Methylomonas sp. 11b: one gene and its partner. The protein of the gene in region 2 interacts with the protein of the main gene of each other region in a pairwise test. Links are inferred from orthologs where the notes say so. Each region holds a gene or a part of one and is shown on either strand. Other genes may lie near its edges. The genes, in order: METH11B_RS0124765 and METH11B_RS0115770.

What was found.
Region 1: the proteins of METH11B_RS0115770 (region 2) and METH11B_RS0124765 interact in binary tests that used the Escherichia coli proteins (3 or more experiments, as listed by UniProt). The link is inferred for Methylomonas sp. 11b from one-to-one orthologs.

The regions. Positions count from the first base shown.
Region 1 is NZ_KI911557.1:5,174,113-5,182,405, forward strand. What follows is about bases 2,255-5,652. They hold METH11B_RS0124765 (2-oxoglutarate dehydrogenase E1 component), read right to left. Parts: upstream 5,299-5,652; coding sequence 2,455-5,298; downstream 2,255-2,454. Other genes in these bases: odhB (2-oxoglutarate dehydrogenase complex dihydrolipoyllysine-residue succinyltransferase), read right to left, coding at 2,255-2,465; METH11B_RS0124770 (DUF2914 domain-containing protein), read left to right, coding at 5,438-5,652. Outside these bases: METH11B_RS0124750 (Rrf2 family transcriptional regulator), read left to right, coding at 1-393; METH11B_RS0124755 (MBL fold metallo-hydrolase), read right to left, coding at 577-1,215; more of odhB, read right to left, coding at 1,275-2,254; more of METH11B_RS0124770, read left to right, coding at 5,653-6,133; METH11B_RS0124775 (H-NS histone family protein), read left to right, coding at 6,196-6,513; METH11B_RS0124780 (alpha/beta fold hydrolase), read right to left, coding at 6,523-7,299; METH11B_RS0124785 (M14 family zinc carboxypeptidase), read right to left, coding at 7,292-8,293. UniProt on the Escherichia coli protein: E1 component of the 2-oxoglutarate dehydrogenase (OGDH) complex which catalyzes the decarboxylation of 2-oxoglutarate, the first step in the conversion of 2-oxoglutarate to succinyl-CoA and CO(2).
Region 2 is NZ_KI911557.1:3,269,160-3,277,023, reverse strand. What follows is about bases 3,074-6,042. They hold METH11B_RS0115770 (ATP-binding cassette domain-containing protein), read left to right. Parts: upstream 3,074-3,599; coding sequence 3,600-5,486; downstream 5,487-6,042. Other genes in these bases: METH11B_RS0115760 (universal stress protein), read left to right, coding at 6,007-6,042; METH11B_RS0115765 (hypothetical protein), read left to right, coding at 5,489-5,998; METH11B_RS0115775 (PKD domain-containing protein), read left to right, coding at 3,074-3,309. Also shown: METH11B_RS0115780 (IS110 family transposase), read right to left, coding at 1-334; more of METH11B_RS0115775, read left to right, coding at 1,012-3,073; more of METH11B_RS0115760, read left to right, coding at 6,043-6,450; cobU (bifunctional adenosylcobinamide kinase/adenosylcobinamide-phosphate guanylyltransferase), read left to right, coding at 6,443-6,970; cobT (nicotinate-nucleotide--dimethylbenzimidazole phosphoribosyltransferase), read left to right, coding at 6,978-7,864. UniProt on the Escherichia coli protein: Genetic data indicate it may be involved in ribosome assembly or function.

The DNA of each region.
Region 1 (8,293 bases), 1.9 Mb from region 2 along the record:
ATTAACACCGAGAAATTGGTGACAATCACTGAATTGGCCGAGTATTTCGGCATTTCCAGAAACCACTTGGTCAAGGTGGTACACAAACTGGGCGTAAAAGGCTTTGTGCAAACTGTGCGGGGGAAGGGCGGCGGTATTCGTTTATCGCGGCCGGCGCGGGAGATCAGTGTCGGCAATGTGGTACGGGAAGTGGAGGGACACTTTCAGATGGCCGAATGCTTCAATCCCAAAAAACAGGGCCGTTGCGCCCTGGAGAAAGATTGTGGGCTGATAGGATTATTAGGCGGCGCTATAGAGCAGTTTTTACAGACTTTGGATAAGGCGGTTTTGAGCGATTTGGTGCCAGGGCCCCGGCCGGGTGGCTTGGATGGCGTACCGCTAAAACAGGGTTGAGGCATTGCAATGTGTAGGATGGGTAGAGCGAAGCGAAACCCATCAAGTATCCTCAAACTGATGCGATGGGTTTCGGCTATCGCCTCTACCCATCCTACCGTTGTCAATAAAATCCGCTGGCAGCTATTTACCCAGAATGCTAGTTCCTCCGTTTTAACCTGTCCTTGGGCTGGTTTTGTTCGATTAGCGGTAGGCTCCAACAAAGGGATTGCTGCGCATTTCCACGCCAAAGGTAGATATCGGGCCATGGCCGGGGATGAATTTCACATCTTCGCCCAGGGGCCAGAGTTTTAATTCAATCGAGTCGATCAAAGTTTGATGGTCGCCTTTGGGGAAATCGGTGCGACCGATCGAGCCTTTGAATAACACGTCCCCAACCAGCGCCAAGCGCTGTGCCTCGCTGAAGAACACCACATGGCCCGGCGTGTGTCCCGGACAATGGATCACCTGTAATACCTCGTTGCCAACCTTTACCGTATCGCCGTCGTTCAACCAACGTTGAGGAGTAAAGCTTTTCGATTCCGGAAAACCGAACATCCGGCATTGCTGCGCCAAGGCCTCGATCCAGAAGGTATCTTCAATTTGCGGGCCGATGATTGGCAACGAGAGTTTTTCGGCCAACTCCGCAACACCGCCAACATGATCGAGATGGCCGTGGGTGACCAGTATCGATTCCAACGCCACGCCTTGTTTTTTGACTTCCTTCAGCAATACATCAAGGTCGCCGCCCGGATCGACCAGAGCGGCTTTATTGGTTTGTTCGCAGACCAGTAAGGTGCAGTTTTGTTGATAGGCGGTGACGGGAATAATGGTGTAGCGCATGAAATCGATGATGGCTGGAAGTTGGACTCCCGCTTGCGCGGGAGTGATGGATCAGTAAGTTAGATATTTAGTAATAAATGCGCCGGCGCTTCCAGACATTCCTTGATGATGCCCAAAAACTGCACCGCTTCCTTGCCGTCCACCAAACGATGGTCGTAGGACAAAGCCAGGTACATGATAGGCCGAATAACGATCTCACCGTTTTCCACCACCGGCCGGTCTTTGATGGCGTGCATGCCTAAAATCGCGCATTGCGGCGGATTCAGGATGGGTGTAGAGAGCATGGAGCCGAAAATTCCGCCATTCGTGATGGTAAAGGTGCCGCCGCTGAGATCTTCAACGCTGATCGAGCCGTTGCGGGCTTTATTACCAAAATCGTGTATGCCTTTTTCGATGCCGGCAAAATCCAGCTGATCAGCGTCGCGCAAAATCGGCACGATCAAGCCGCGCGGTGTGGTGACGGCGATGCCGATGTCGTAGTAGCCGTGGTAAATGATGTCGCTGCCGTCAATAGACGCGTTAATCGCCGGGAAGCGTTTTAAGCCTTCAATGGATGCCTTCACGAAGAACGACATGAAGCCCAGCTTGATGCTGTGTTTGGTTTCGAAACGATCTTTGTAGTGATTGCGCAGATCGATGACCGCACTGAGATTGACTTCGTTAAAGGTAGTCAGCATCGCCGCGTTTTGCTGGGCTTGCAGCAAGCGTTCGGCCACTTTGGCACGCAAGCGAGTCATCGGCACCCGCTGTTCCGGCCTTAGGCTGGCCACGGCTGTGGCCGATAAGGGCGAGTGGGTTTCCGTTGCCGGTGGTGGCGCGGGGGCTGGAGTAGGTGGCGCGTCTTTCGCTTGTGTGTTCAAGAAATCCAAAACATCAGTTTTCAGAATTCGGCCATGTTTTCCGGAGCCGGCGATGGCTTGCGGGTCAAGGTCTTTTTCGGCGACCAATTTGCGAACGGAAGGGCTAAGGACGGCGTCTTCGGTTTTTTCGGTTACCTGAGCCGGTTTGGCTGGCTGGGCATCCAGTTTGGCTAGTAGCTGACCGCCGACTACGGTTTCGCCGTCTTGTACCACCAGTTCTACCAGTGTTCCGGATTTTGGTGCAGGTACTTCCAGGATGACCTTGTCGGTTTCGAGGTCGGCCAGATTGTCGCCTTCGTTGACCCATTCGCCCGCCTGTTTGTGCCATGCGACTAGGGTGGCATCGGATACGGATTCGGGAAGGCTGGGGACCAGTATTTCAAAGCTCATGTGTATTTCCTTCGTTGCTGCCATAGAGCGCGGCGTTTACCACGGCGCGTTGTTCGTTGAGATGGGTTTTGTAATTGCCGACCGCCGGTGATGCCGACGCGACCCGGCCGGCATAGCTGATCGGGATATTCTTGTCTAGCAAATCGAAAAAATGGTGCTTGCTTTGGTACCAGGCGCCTTGGTTTTTCGGTTCTTCCTGACACCAGACAATATGTTCGACATTGGGGTATTTGTCGATTTCGCGTTTGAATTGCTCGTTCGGAAACGGATAGAGCTGCTCGATACGAATAATCGCGACATGGCGCAGTTGCTCCTGATCCAGGCGGCGAGCTTCCAACAAATCGAAATATACCTTGCCGGCGCACAATACGATGCGCGTGACGTGGTAGGGATCGATATCGTCCTGTTCGCCTATCACGTTCAAAAATTCGCCATGGGTCAAATCGCTTAGTGTCGATACCGCTAGCTTGTGCCGTAGCAGGCTTTTCGGACTCATGACGATAAGCGGTTTGCGATATTGGCGCAGCATCTGTCGACGCAGCAAATGAAAAATTTGTGCCGGTGTAGTGGGGACGCAGACTTGGATATTGTGGTCGGCACATAGCTGTAAATAACGTTCCAGGCGAGCCGAGGAATGTTCCGGGCCTTGACCTTCAAAACCGTGTGGCAGCAGCATGACCAAGCCGCTGAGCTTGCCCCATTTGGTTTCGCCGGAGGAAATGAACTGGTCTATGACTACTTGCGCGCCGTTGGCGAAATCGCCGAATTGCGCTTCCCAGATCACCAGTTTATTCGGTTCGGTGGAGCTGTAGCCGTATTCGAAACCCAACACGCCGGCTTCCGACAGTAAGGAGTTAAAGATTTGTGCGCGGCCCTGGTTTTCGCTTAAATGTTTGAGCGGGATGTAATTTTCGCCGTTGGCTTGATTCAGCAAAATGGCGTGGCGATGCGAGAACGTGCCGCGGCCGATGTCCTGGCCGGTCAAGCGCATATGGTATTTTTCCAATAGTAGCGTCGCATAAGCCAAATTTTCCGCAAAGCCCCAATCCATTGGAATTTCGCCGGCCGCCATTTTATTGCGGTCTTCCATGACTTTGGCGACTCTGGGATGCAGTTCAAAACCTTCCGGCAAGCTTTGCAAACGCTGGTTGCAGAATTGGAGATGCTCCAAGCTTATAGAGGTGTCGGCCGGCGTGTCCCAATGTTTGTTTTGATAAGGCACCCAGCGCGCCGAGTATGAATAAACGTTGTTTTCTATAATCGGCCGTGATACCGGTTGGCCTTCGTTGAGCAGTTGTTGGTAATCCTGCTCCATTTTCTGCACCATGTCTTCCGTGACCACGCCTTCCGCAATTAATTTCTGTGCGTAGATTTGCGGCGGGGTCTGGTGATCGCGGATGGATTTATACATCATCGGCTGGGTAGCCGCCGGTTCGTCCGCCTCGTTGTGACCATGACGGCGGTAGCAAATTAAGTCAATAACCACATCTTTATGAAAGGTGTTACGGTAATCCAATGCCAATTGCGTGATGAAAATCACCGCCTCCGGATCGTCGCCGTTGACGTGAAATACCGGCGCCTGAATCATGTTGGCTACGTCGGTACAGTACAGGGTGGATCTGGCATCGAAGGGATTGCTGGTGGTAAAACCGATTTGGTTGTTGATGACAATATGCACGGTGCCGCCGGTGGAGAAGGCGCGCGTTTCCGACATGTTCAAGGTTTCCATCACAATACCCTGGCCGGCAAAAGCGGCGTCGCCGTGAATCAATATCGGCAAGATCGCGTCAAAACCATCCGGGCCGTGCCGATCTTGGCGGGCTTTTACCGAGCCTTCCACCACCGGATTGATGATTTCCAAATGCGAGGGGTTGAAGGCCAGCGTCAAATGAATCGGGCCGCCCGGTGTGGCAATATTGGACGAAAAGCCTTGATGGTATTTGACATCGCCGGTTAGTACGCCGGGCGAGGACGTGTGGGTGCCTTCGAATTCCCCGAACAGTACCGCCGGGCTTTTTCCCAGTATATTAATAAGTACGTTCAGACGGCCGCGATGGGCCATACCGATGACGATTTCCTTGCCTTTGTGTTCGCCTGCGCGTTGGATCAATTCGTCCAGCACTGGAATCAAAGACTCGCCGCCTTCCAGCGAAAAGCGTTTTTGGCCGACATATTTGCGGTGCAGGAATCTTTCCAGGCCTTCTGCGGCAATCAACAACTTTAACAGCCATTGGCGTTTTTCCGGATGGCTGCTGAAATCCGGTTTCGCGCCTTCCAGTTTATCCTTGATCCAGCGTTTCTTTTCGTCATCGACGATGTGCATGTATTCGCTGCCGATGCTGCCGCAGTAAATCTCGTTAAGCGTTTGAATAATCGCTTTTAGGGGTAAGCGATCAACGCCGCACAAGCCGCCGGTGTCGAACAGCGTGCTCATATCCGCATCGGTCAAACCATAATATATAGGTTCCAAGTCAGCAGGGACGCTTTGCGATTGACCAAGCGGATTGTTAGAGGCTATCTGATGGCCTTTGACCCGGTAATGATTGATCAAGCGGGCTACCGCTGATTGCTTCTTGACGCTTTGCTCGGTAAACCCCTGCATTCTGGCCAGCCTGCCCGGTTCCGCAATCGCCAGTTTTTCGAAGCGCTCCACAATCACGCTATGCGGTGTGTCTTCGGTGGCGCCGCTGCGAATGTGGTCGAAGCGTTGCCGCCAGCTTGGGCTGATGGATTCCGGATTGCTCAAGTACTGTTCGTACAAGTACTCGATGAAATGGGCGTTGCCTCCGTACAATGAGGAGGACTCTTCGAATTGTTTAAGCAGGCTACTCATGCAAACATCCAGGTTTTCGGCAAGTTGAACCGATTATGTTAGAACTAAAATGTTATATTACCAAGGACAATGTGTTGTAACGGGCTAGTGCATCAAATGATTCCAGTTTCGTTTGGTTGATTCAATATCGGGAAAAAACATGGCTGATAATAAAGTAGTTATCAAAATTAATTATGATAAGAAACACCCAGGCATAAGCACGGAGCCGCAAACGGTAACGGTTTGGCATATTCGCAGGATACTGGTTGCGGTTCTGGTGTTAGTTTTGATGCTAATAGTATTGTTTTCATGGTTTGGCGGCGCTGACGAAGATAGTGATACTCTGATCGATACCACGGAAAAAGTTCAAAAATTTAATACACCGGATGCTGAAATTGTTGAACGGCAAGAGTCGGCGCTAATAGAAAAGCCAGTGCCGGCGATAGTGCCTAAGGAAGCAGCCCACTCTGAAAGTGTTAAAAAAATCGACAGTGTTAAAAAGCCGGCGGCGATTATATTGGACCGAAAGGTTATCAGAGCATCTTTAAATACCGAGCCCAAGGATGATGAACCCGGTGAGCCGATTAAGTCGCCGCTGAGAGTTATTCCTAACCAATCCCAGGAAGTTTTTTATTTTAGTGAGATAAAAAACATGAAGGGTAGATCTTTGTTTCATCGATGGTCGCGTAACGGTCAAATCGTGCATCAAAAACAATTGGATATGAAAGATAAAATAACCAAGGTATGGTCTAGTAAAACCCTGTCTGCCAAAGATAAGGGCGAATGGCAAGTACAGTTGACGGATAAGAAAGGCAAGGTATATTCCGAAGTCAATTTTTCAGTAAATTCTGAATAATAGTTTTATTTAGAAACGCCGGGTGATAGAATTGATTGCGTTTTTTGATTAACGAGGAAAATATGACTGACTTTAATAAACTATCCGAAGCCGAATTACAGGCTGTTATTGATAATGCCGAAAAAGCATTAAAAGAAAGACAATCCAGTAAACGCAAGGAAGTTATTGCGCAAATAAAGGAATTGGCGGCTTCTATTGGCGTAACTGTCGATATTCAAGACGGCGAGAAGAAATCCGAAAGAAAAACCGGTAAAGTTGCGGCTAGGTACCGTAGTCCTGACGATGCATCTTTAACCTGGTCTGGCCGTGGATTGGCGCCGAAATGGATGCAGGAATTGCTGGCTTCCGGTCGCAGTAAAGCTGAGTTTGAAATCAAATAATCTTCGGATTTAAACCGTAGTCTGGTTTATCCAGTCTTTTAAACGGTTTGCTACCCAGGCTCCATCGTCCAAACATAGATCATGGCCCGCCCACGGGTGCGTGAAGATGTCGATTTGCCATTTGTTATGAATGGCGTCGGAACAAGCCGGTGCGACTAAACGGTCGCCCCGGCCATTCAATAACAGCAATGGTGTTTCCGGTTTTCTCTGGCTAGGTCGATAGCGTGCCGCTGCTTTCAGCTGTCTGACACCATTAGCAAGGCTGATAGGCCGAACTTGCTGTATGGCGCTCCAGGCCTTGGCCGTTTCCGCGTAGAGGTCTTGCCGGTTACTAACCAGCTGAAGAATTGCCAGTTCCCTGTTATATAAATCCCTTTCTAGCAATAACTCAAAAAACTGCGGATAACTCTGCCAACGCATGCGCCGATAAAATGGGCTTAGGCCCGCAAAGCTGGTATTGATGAGGGCGGCTGCAGCGATGTCTTGCGGATAGCGCTGCAACCATTCCCAGGTCACCATGCCGCCAAGGGAAAATGCGAGTACCGTGACAGGTTTTGCCAGTAAACCGACCGCTAAAGCCTCGCGGCGGACTTGTTCCGTTATCGTTTCGATACTGTCCGGACTGGGTTCTCGGTAATATCGGCCGGTACCTGGCAAATCGATAGTGCTGACGGTTGATTGTGGAAAAGCCTGCTGCAACAAATCCGGAAAATTTCCCCAATGTGCAGCCTCTCGGCACAGTCCACGCAGTAATAACCAATGCTGCTTGGCTGATGACTCAGGCATACCAGAAATCCATAGCCTTTTGCCGATTGTGCTCTTGTTGTTGGCTGTTCAACGTCGCCCATTTTTTCGGGTAGAGCAGGCTGCGATATAAGAAATCGAATAAGGTTAGATGCCTGCGCATAATGCGCTGTTGACGATGCGGCAGCAAGGGATGGAACAAGCCGTGACGTTGAAACAAATGCGTCGGACTTTTGCGTAGCCACAGCCAAGAGCCCATCTCCAGGGTTAAGGGTAGAAATACGCGTTGTTTGCCGTGCCGGTCTATAAAATCGTCATATAGATAATCCCATAAGTCCCCGCTGATAACGTATTCTTGGCTCATAGGCTCTATTTTATAGAAATGGTGCGGGTAGCAGCGATCAAACAATTGTTTTAAGCAATAAGCTTCTGCTATGCCCGGAAACGGCGTTTGACAGGACGCATAGGGAAACCATAATCTATCGTGGATGCCAAACCCCGAATGCAGATCGATAGCAATCGACAAGGGCGCGTCAAACAGATGTTTATGCACCACCCGACATAATGCCTGGGCTTCTTTTTCCATTTTCGATTCATCGCCGCGGTACCAGGGCAGCTTGGCGCTGAAACGCTGACCGCTGTATAGCCGCGTATTACCGATACTTTCGATGGGAGAGTTACGCATCAAATCCACGCCATTACCGTTACAGCGCGTGCCTCGATAGACACCTACCGGGTTGACGATGGGCACGAATACCAGCCGCGAATGTTGCAAGCGGGCGTTAAATTCCTCATCCCAATCCAATAATTGCAGGATGGTTTGTAAGTACGCCAGGATTACTTCCGAGCCGATTTTCTCCAAGCCATGCACGCCTCCGAAAAAAGCCAATACCGGAACATCCGGACTGGTTGAGCCAAGGCTGAGGCAGTGGATTGGAAATTGCCTGTCTTTATAGGTGATTTGCTCGACGATCTCGCAATGGGCGCGGTCGCCGAATTGCTCGATCAGAGTTTCCAGCTGTTCCAGCTCCGGGAA
Region 2 (7,864 bases):
GACGTAAATGACCCCGTTCAGCGGTGATAAATCGCCGGATCATTTGGGCGTCCACTCGATCCGTCTTGCCCCGTCTGCCCAAACCCAGGGCATAATGGCGCATATCCCGTGGGTTCAGCACATAGACGACCATGCCCATCAATACCGCTTGCTCTGCCATGAGTTGATGATAATCGCTGGTGGCTTCCAGGCCAATATAACTCCCGGTCGGTAACGTCTTCAGCCAGGCATTGATGGCCTCTGCCGTATTGGCAAGCGTCAACAAACCCTGCTCTGAATCTATCACCAGTTCATCTTTTGCTACATCGATACCGATCAACATTTCGCTTGTCATACGTCCTCCACCTGTTGAAAAATAAGAGAGTCGGGGTGGTGCGTCTGCCGAGTAAGCTTGTGCACAAATCGGCGGCCTAACCGCTAGATTCTTCATCGACTCTGGAAGACGCGATGGGATGATTTCTCAGTGAGGTCTGTCTTAGCAGATGCTTGTCGATGTCCCTCCATCCCGACAACCAAAGTCTCCCCGATTCTCTTAACCTTTACCATACAAGCCTGTCGATGTGCGCACCCGCCTGGGCTCCGACGAGCTCAGCCCGAACGGAATAGCAGTGATAAATTCAGGTCCGGGTTAATAGCGGCTGATTCGCGTTGTAAGGAAATCCAATCACGCCGGTGCTATGCTGAAGGTACGGTGGCAGCGACGGGGCTTTTCAACTACTACCATCATAGCTTTGGGGAGGTCTGAAAAAATTGTCATCGTTGTGTATGCGCGGATCTAGTAATGTGATTGCAAAGGGCTCGCGCTTTCTGGGGAGCGGCGATTGGGTATTGTTATAAATTACCTTGGGGAAAGGTCGGCGCCGCTCAGTTTTTCCGTTCTTTTTTAAATTAGCCACTCTGTTCTCAGAATTTTTGGGCACGTTGTTCTTTACTTTGTCGTCAGTATTACTAGCCTGTGCCTGCCAATTTTGAGAATGGGTACAGTGATCTTTTCATGCACGGGAGTCCACCATGAACAAACAGACATTCATCGCATCCGCTGTCATCACTACTTTAGTGGGTTGCGCCACACCACCGATTGAACAGAAAGCAACAATCGAAAATGATTTGAGTACCGAATTACCCGCCTCAGCCGCCGGCATATCTGCAGAGCCTTTGTACTTTTCTTCGCAACAAGAAGCCGAAGGCGCTTTGATCGGTTATAACTACGGGCTGACCCTGCTTGCCGATGGCCGAGTTCAAGCATTCGTCTCCGGTTTAAATGGGTCGGGCATGGAAAACCCATTCGACGTGGTTAGGGCAAAAGCGCAAAGTTCGTCAGCCAAAATTACCGACTTGGCCGAGGCGGAAACTGAAATGGCATTTCCGCAAATTACGCTAGCCGAGAAAAAGAACGGCCAGGCAGCTATCGACGCATTGGGCGATAAGCTGGGGGATGTGGCTAAAGCCTACGACATGTCCAGCGAGCGCCTGGAAGATATATTGCGCACCGATGCGTCGGCCTGGATCGATGAAAGCGGCCGCCTGCTCTATATCGACGAACATACCAATGTTACTCAGGGGCAAGGCGAACAAGAAACCGCCACGGTAACCAGCACGGGTAGCAGCGTGGCAAGCGCGGCAACGGCCGACCCGTTCGCCCTGCACAGCAAGCCAGGTTCGAATCGCGTTATCTATTTGGATTTCAACGGCCATGTAGCAACGAATACGGCGTGGAGTACGACTGCGCTTAATGCCCAAGCCTACGATATCGACAGCAACCCAAGCGCTTTCAGCAGCGCGGAATTAAATAACATTCGCGAGATCTGGCAGCGGGTAGCGGAAGACTACGCGCCGTTCGATGTTGACGTTACCACGCAGGAACCCGTTTTGGATGCTCTGAGACGCACCAGCACCAGCGATGTGCAGTACGGCACTCGAGTAGTCGTTACCCGTTCCATGCCGCAACTTTGCAACCAAACTTGCGGCGGTGTGGCTTACGTTAATGTGTTTTCATATTATTCAGCCGCCTACCCGGAACGCTATCGGCCCGCCTGGGTATTCTTCGACAAACTGGGCAACGGTTATCCCAAATACGTTGCCGAAGCCGTATCGCACGAAGTCGGGCATAACTTGAACCTCAATCATGATGGCAATGCCTCCACCGGCTATTATGCCGGCCACGGTAGCGGTGCAACCGGCTGGGCGCCAGTCATGGGGGTGGGTTATTACAAACCTGTCGCACAATGGAGTAAAGGCGAGTATCCGGGCGCTAACAATCTACAAGATGATCTTGCGGTGATAAATGCTGCGGGTGCTCCAGTACGACCCGATGACTTCCCCGATACAACAGCCAGTGCGGCACCATTGGCAGGCGACGCCGGCACTGTTTTGCAAAATGGCATCATCGAACGCACGACGGACGCCGATATTTTCGTGTTTTCAACCGGCGGGGGAAGCGCGCAGTTCAATGTCACCCCCGATGCAGTAGCGCCCAATTTGGATGTGTTATTAAAGTTAATTGACGCGCAAGGCAATACCGTGGCCCAAGCCAATCCGGTGGACAGCTTGGCGGCATCCTTAAGCGTTTCGCTCAACGCCGGAAAATATTTCCTGAAAATCGAAGGGGTCGGTAAAGGCGACTTAACTACTGGCTACTCTGACTACGGCAGCCTCGGTCAATATCAAATTACCGGCAATTACCCCATTTTGGCTGCGGTGCCACCCGCAGCAGTCATCACGGCTCTGCCAACTGTCGGCGACGCACCACTCAATGTGACGCTGAATGGTTCCGGCTCCAGTGCTAGAAACGGCTCAATCTCGTCATACGCATGGAATTTCGGCGACGGTTCCGCGGCAACTAGCGGCGCATCGGTCAGTCACATCTACAACACCCCTGGTGCCTATACCGCAACACTGACCGTTACGGATAGCAGCGGTTTGAAAACCAGTACTTCGCAAAGTATTCAGGCGGCACAAAGTGTCGTGGCAATGAATATGAAAGTTGCCGGTACCGTGATGACTCGAAAATTGTTAAGCGGAGGTAAATCGCAATGCGTTGCTAACATTACCGTTAAATCCGGAACAGCATCAGTTATCGGTGCCAGCATCTATGGCACTTGGAGCGGTTCGGTGGCCTCGGGTACGACAAAAACCAATGTGACCGGAGCGAGCTATTCCATTAGCGGCACAAAAGGCTCGGCTGCCCTGAGCAGTGCGCCGCTGCCCAAAAATAGCAAGGGTACCTGCGCGTTTACCGTCACCAAGGTCGTCAAGAATGGCTACTTGTACGATGGCAGTGGTGCCATTTCACGCAGTTTGTCCTGGTAAATTAATGCTCGGGGGCGGCTGATTCTTGGCCGTCCCCGGCTTATTTCGGAGTTATCCCGGTTGACGATAATTGATTCGAATCGGGATAGCCTTACAAACATTTCCACGTCTGCTTGCATTCCCTGGCTGCTTATCCCTCCTCTCCCAAAAGATTCTGTTGCCTGGTTCAACAACAAGCCTTCAAATCGCCGGCTCTGCGTAGCCACGTAAACTGCAAAAGACGCGCAAGCCCCTCCCGCGCTAAAATTCCCCTATTGTGCGGCGTCGCACTCAGCCAACTTTTTACCATCATGCTCAATTTCAAAAACATCGCCATCCGTCGCGGCAACCGTTTGCTGTTTAGCGAGGCCTCTTTCACGATACATAAAGGCCAAAAAATCGGTCTGACCGGGGCCAATGGCGCTGGCAAATCCAGCCTGTTCGCGTTACTTCGCGGCGAATTAAATGCCGACGAAGGTGATTTTTCCATGCCGCCGAATCTGGAAATCGCTCATGTTGCTCAGGAAACGCCTGCTTTGGAATGTTCAGCCATCGACTATGTGCTGGACGGCGACAGAGAGCTGCGTGCGTTGCAGGCAAAGTTACATAAGGCCGAGCAAGCGCATGACGGCATCAAATTGGCGGAGCTACATGCGGCCTTGGATCATGTCGGCGGTTACACGGCCCAGGCTCGGGCGTCACGTTTGTTAAACGGCCTGGGTTTCAGCACTGAGCAGGAAAGCCGGCCGGTCAGCTCTTTTTCCGGCGGTTGGCGCATGCGGTTGAATTTGGCGCAAGCGCTGATGTGCCGCTCGGATCTATTACTGCTGGACGAACCCACCAACCATCTGGATTTGGATGCGGTGATTTATTTGCAGGATTGGCTCAGCAAATATCCCGGCACTTTGTTATTGATTTCCCATGACCGCGATTTTCTGGATACCATCACCGACCATATCGTCCACATCGAGCAGAACCGCGCCGAAATATACACGGGCAATTATTCCGCCTTCGAACGCATGCGCGCCGAAAAACTGGCCCAACAACAAACCGCCTACGAAAAACAGCAGCGTGAGATTGCCCATATCCAAAGCTTTGTTGATCGTTTCAAAGCGCAAGCCACCAAAGCCAGACAGGCGCAAAGCCGTATCAAAGCCTTGGAGCGGATGGAGCTGATCGCGCAGGCCCATGTCGATTCGCCGTTTGGTTTCAGTTTTCCGCCGCCGAAAAAAATGCCCAATCCGCTGCTAAAAATCGAAGAAGCCGACATCGGCTACGGCGATAAAGTGGTGATTAAAAACGCCAGCCTGTCGATCGCGCCGGGCGACCGTATCGGCCTGCTCGGGCCCAATGGCGCCGGCAAGTCCAGCTTGATCAAAGTACTTTCCGGGCAAATGCCGGCATTGACTGGTAAGCTACAGACCGCTCAGGATTTGAATATCGGCTATTTCGCCCAGCATCAACTGGAATTGCTCAATTTGGAAGAAAGCCCGCTTTGGCATCTGCAAAAGTTGGATAAGCAAGCTACTGAAAAGGATTTGCGCAATTTTCTGGGCGGCTTTGATTTTCGCGGCGACAAGGTCAACGATCCGGTCGGACCGTTTTCCGGTGGCGAAAAAGCCCGCTTGGTGCTGGCCATGTTGGTTTATCAAAATCCCAATTTGTTGCTGTTGGACGAGCCGACCAACCATTTGGATTTGGAAATGCGCCACGCTCTGAGTGTGGCCTTGCAGGAATATCAAGGTGCTCTGGTCGTGGTGTCGCATGACAGGCATTTACTGCGCTCGGTGACCGACCAACTGTTGTTGGTGGCCGGCGGCAAGATGCAGCCATTCGACGGTGATTTGGACGATTACAAGCAATGGCTTGCCGAGCAGAAAAAAGCGGGCGACGAACCGGTCGCGAACGACAATGCCGGCGGGGTGTCGCGCAAGGATCAGCGTAAACTCGATGCGGAGCGGCGGCAGCGCTTAAAACCGTTGTTAGACGCGGTGAAAAAAGCCGAAACGGCGGTAGAAAAGTTTCATCAGCAACAGCGCGATCTTGAAGAACAATTGGCCGATCCGGCTATTTATGCCGAGGAATACAAGGAACAATTAAAGCAGTTACTGAGTCGGAAAGGCCAAATCGATAGCGCGCTGGAACAGGCAGAAATGGATTGGCTGGCAGCGGAGGAAAACCTACAACAAGCGGAGTGATCATGTACCAACTGATGGTGTTGTTTTTTGAGATTTGCATTATGCGCAAAGGGCCACAGGATGTGCCGGCGTCGCCTTGGCTAGTGCGGCTGATGTTCATACCCTATTTGCTGGTTAATCTACTGATTTTGTTGTTGGACAGCGATTGGGCGCATGCTTTGCTGCAAATCAGCGCGGAGACCGTATTAATGGTCGGTTTCTGCTATCCGCTTCTGTATTTTTCCGGGAAAACCGCCCGTTTTCCGCAAACCCTGACGGCATTATTGGGCTCTGATGTGGTGATTAGTTTGTGCGCCATTCCGGCGGTCGCCAGCCTGAATACCCAGATCAGCCAGGTGGCATACATTGCGATGATCGTGCTGATGGGCTGGCATTGGTTGGTCAATGGCAATATTTTCCGGCATGCCCTGGATAGACCGTTATTGTTCGGCTTGGCGCTGGCTTTTTTATATATACTCATTTCCACACAAGTGATGACCTTGTTGTTTACCGAGATTGCCGCTAGCGATTAGGAGGATGTATGACGATTTATAAACATATTTTATTGGCTGCCGATTTTTTTGAACATGGCGGTCAAGTGGCCGAAAAAGCCAGGCAAATCGCCGCGCAAAACGCTGCCCAGCTGAGCTTGGTACATGTGGTCGATAATTTGCCGATTACCGATCCCGCTTATGGCCCCATCATTCCATTCGATGTGGATTTGACCCAGGAATTGATGGAGGCCACCAAGAAACGCCTGCACGAGCTGGGCGAGAAACTACAGGTTCCCGCCGAACGCCAACATCTGGAAATGGGTAGCCCTAAACTGGAAATCGTCCGGGTAGCAGAAGAAATTCAGGCCGATTTAATCGTCGTGGGTTCGCACGGCCGTCATGGTTTTGCGTTGTTGCTCGGCTCAACAGCCAACGGCGTGCTGCATCATGCCAAATGCGACGTACTAGCGGTGCGATTAGCGGATGATTGAGCTGGTTTTGGGCGGCGCCCGTTCCGGTAAAAGCCGCTATGCCGAGCAACAAGCTTTGGCGTCCGGTATGCCGGTGGTGTACATCGCCACCGCCGAAGCGGGAGATGACGAGATGCACAGCCGCATCCAGCATCATCAACAGCGCCGTCCAAAGCATTGGCTAACCGTTGAAGAGCCTATCGCATTGGCGGATGTGATTAGCGAATACGCCGGCAAACAGCATTGCTTGCTGGTCGATTGCCTGACGCTTTGGTTGTGCAATGTGTTATTCGACAAGCAAGGTAATCTGCAAGAACAGCGCTATCAGCAACAAGCCGATGCCTTATGCGCAGTGCTGGCGGCAGGCCGGCAACGCGTGATCATGGTCAGCAACGAAGTGGGCCTGGGTGTTGTAGCCGCCGACGCGATGACCCGCCGATTCGTCGATGAAGCCGGCTTTTTACATCAAAGACTCGCGCAAATTAGCGACAAGGTGGTGCTGGTCAGCGCCGGTTTGCCGCAAATCCTCAAAAACGTCTAATTTCCTTATGAACAGTTTATCCGCGCCAATTGCCGCGCCCGATGCACACTATTACCAACAAGCGTTGGACAGGCAAGCGCAATTGACCAAGCCGCCCGGCTCCTTGGGCTTGCTGGAGGATTGCGCAGTAAGGCTGGCGGCAATGCAACGCCGGGAAATGCCTAAGCTGGAAAAAATCCATGTCAGCGTATTTGCCGCTGATCACGGCATTGCCGAGGAAGGCGTCTCAGCCTTTCCGCAAGTGGTGACGATGGAAATGGTAAAAAACTTCGCAGCCGGTGGTGCGGCGGTAAATGTGCTGGCCCGCCATGTCGATGCGTATTTCGAAGTTGTCGATGTAGGGCTGATTCAGCCAGTGGCTTTAGCCGATGTCATCAGTCATAGAGCCGGCGCAGGCACTGCCAATTTCAAGAGGACGGCGGCGATGAGTGACGAGCATTTAGCTATCGCCTTGGCCGCAGGCCAGGCTGCCGTCGAACGGGCTGTAGCGAAAGGGGCCGATTTGTTTATCGGCGGCGAAATGGGCATCGCCAATACCACCAGCGCCAGCGCACTGGCGGCAGCCAGTTTGCGGATACCAGCTGCCGACATTACCGGTGCCGGCACCGGCTTGAATGCCGGACAAATCGATCACAAAGTCGGCATTATCGACTTTGCCTTACAGAGGCACCAAGCCGCTTTGCAGTCGCCTTTGGATATTTTAAAAACCTTGGGTGGTTTTGAAATCACCGCATTAACCGCTGCCTATATCAGCGCCGCCCAACTTGGCTTGCCGGTGTTGATTGACGGCTTTATCAGTAGTGTCGCGGCTTTGCTGGCGAGGGATATTAATCCCGGCTGCGTGGACTGGTTTTTTTACGGCCATTGTTCCGCGGAAAAAGGCCACGCCCGAGT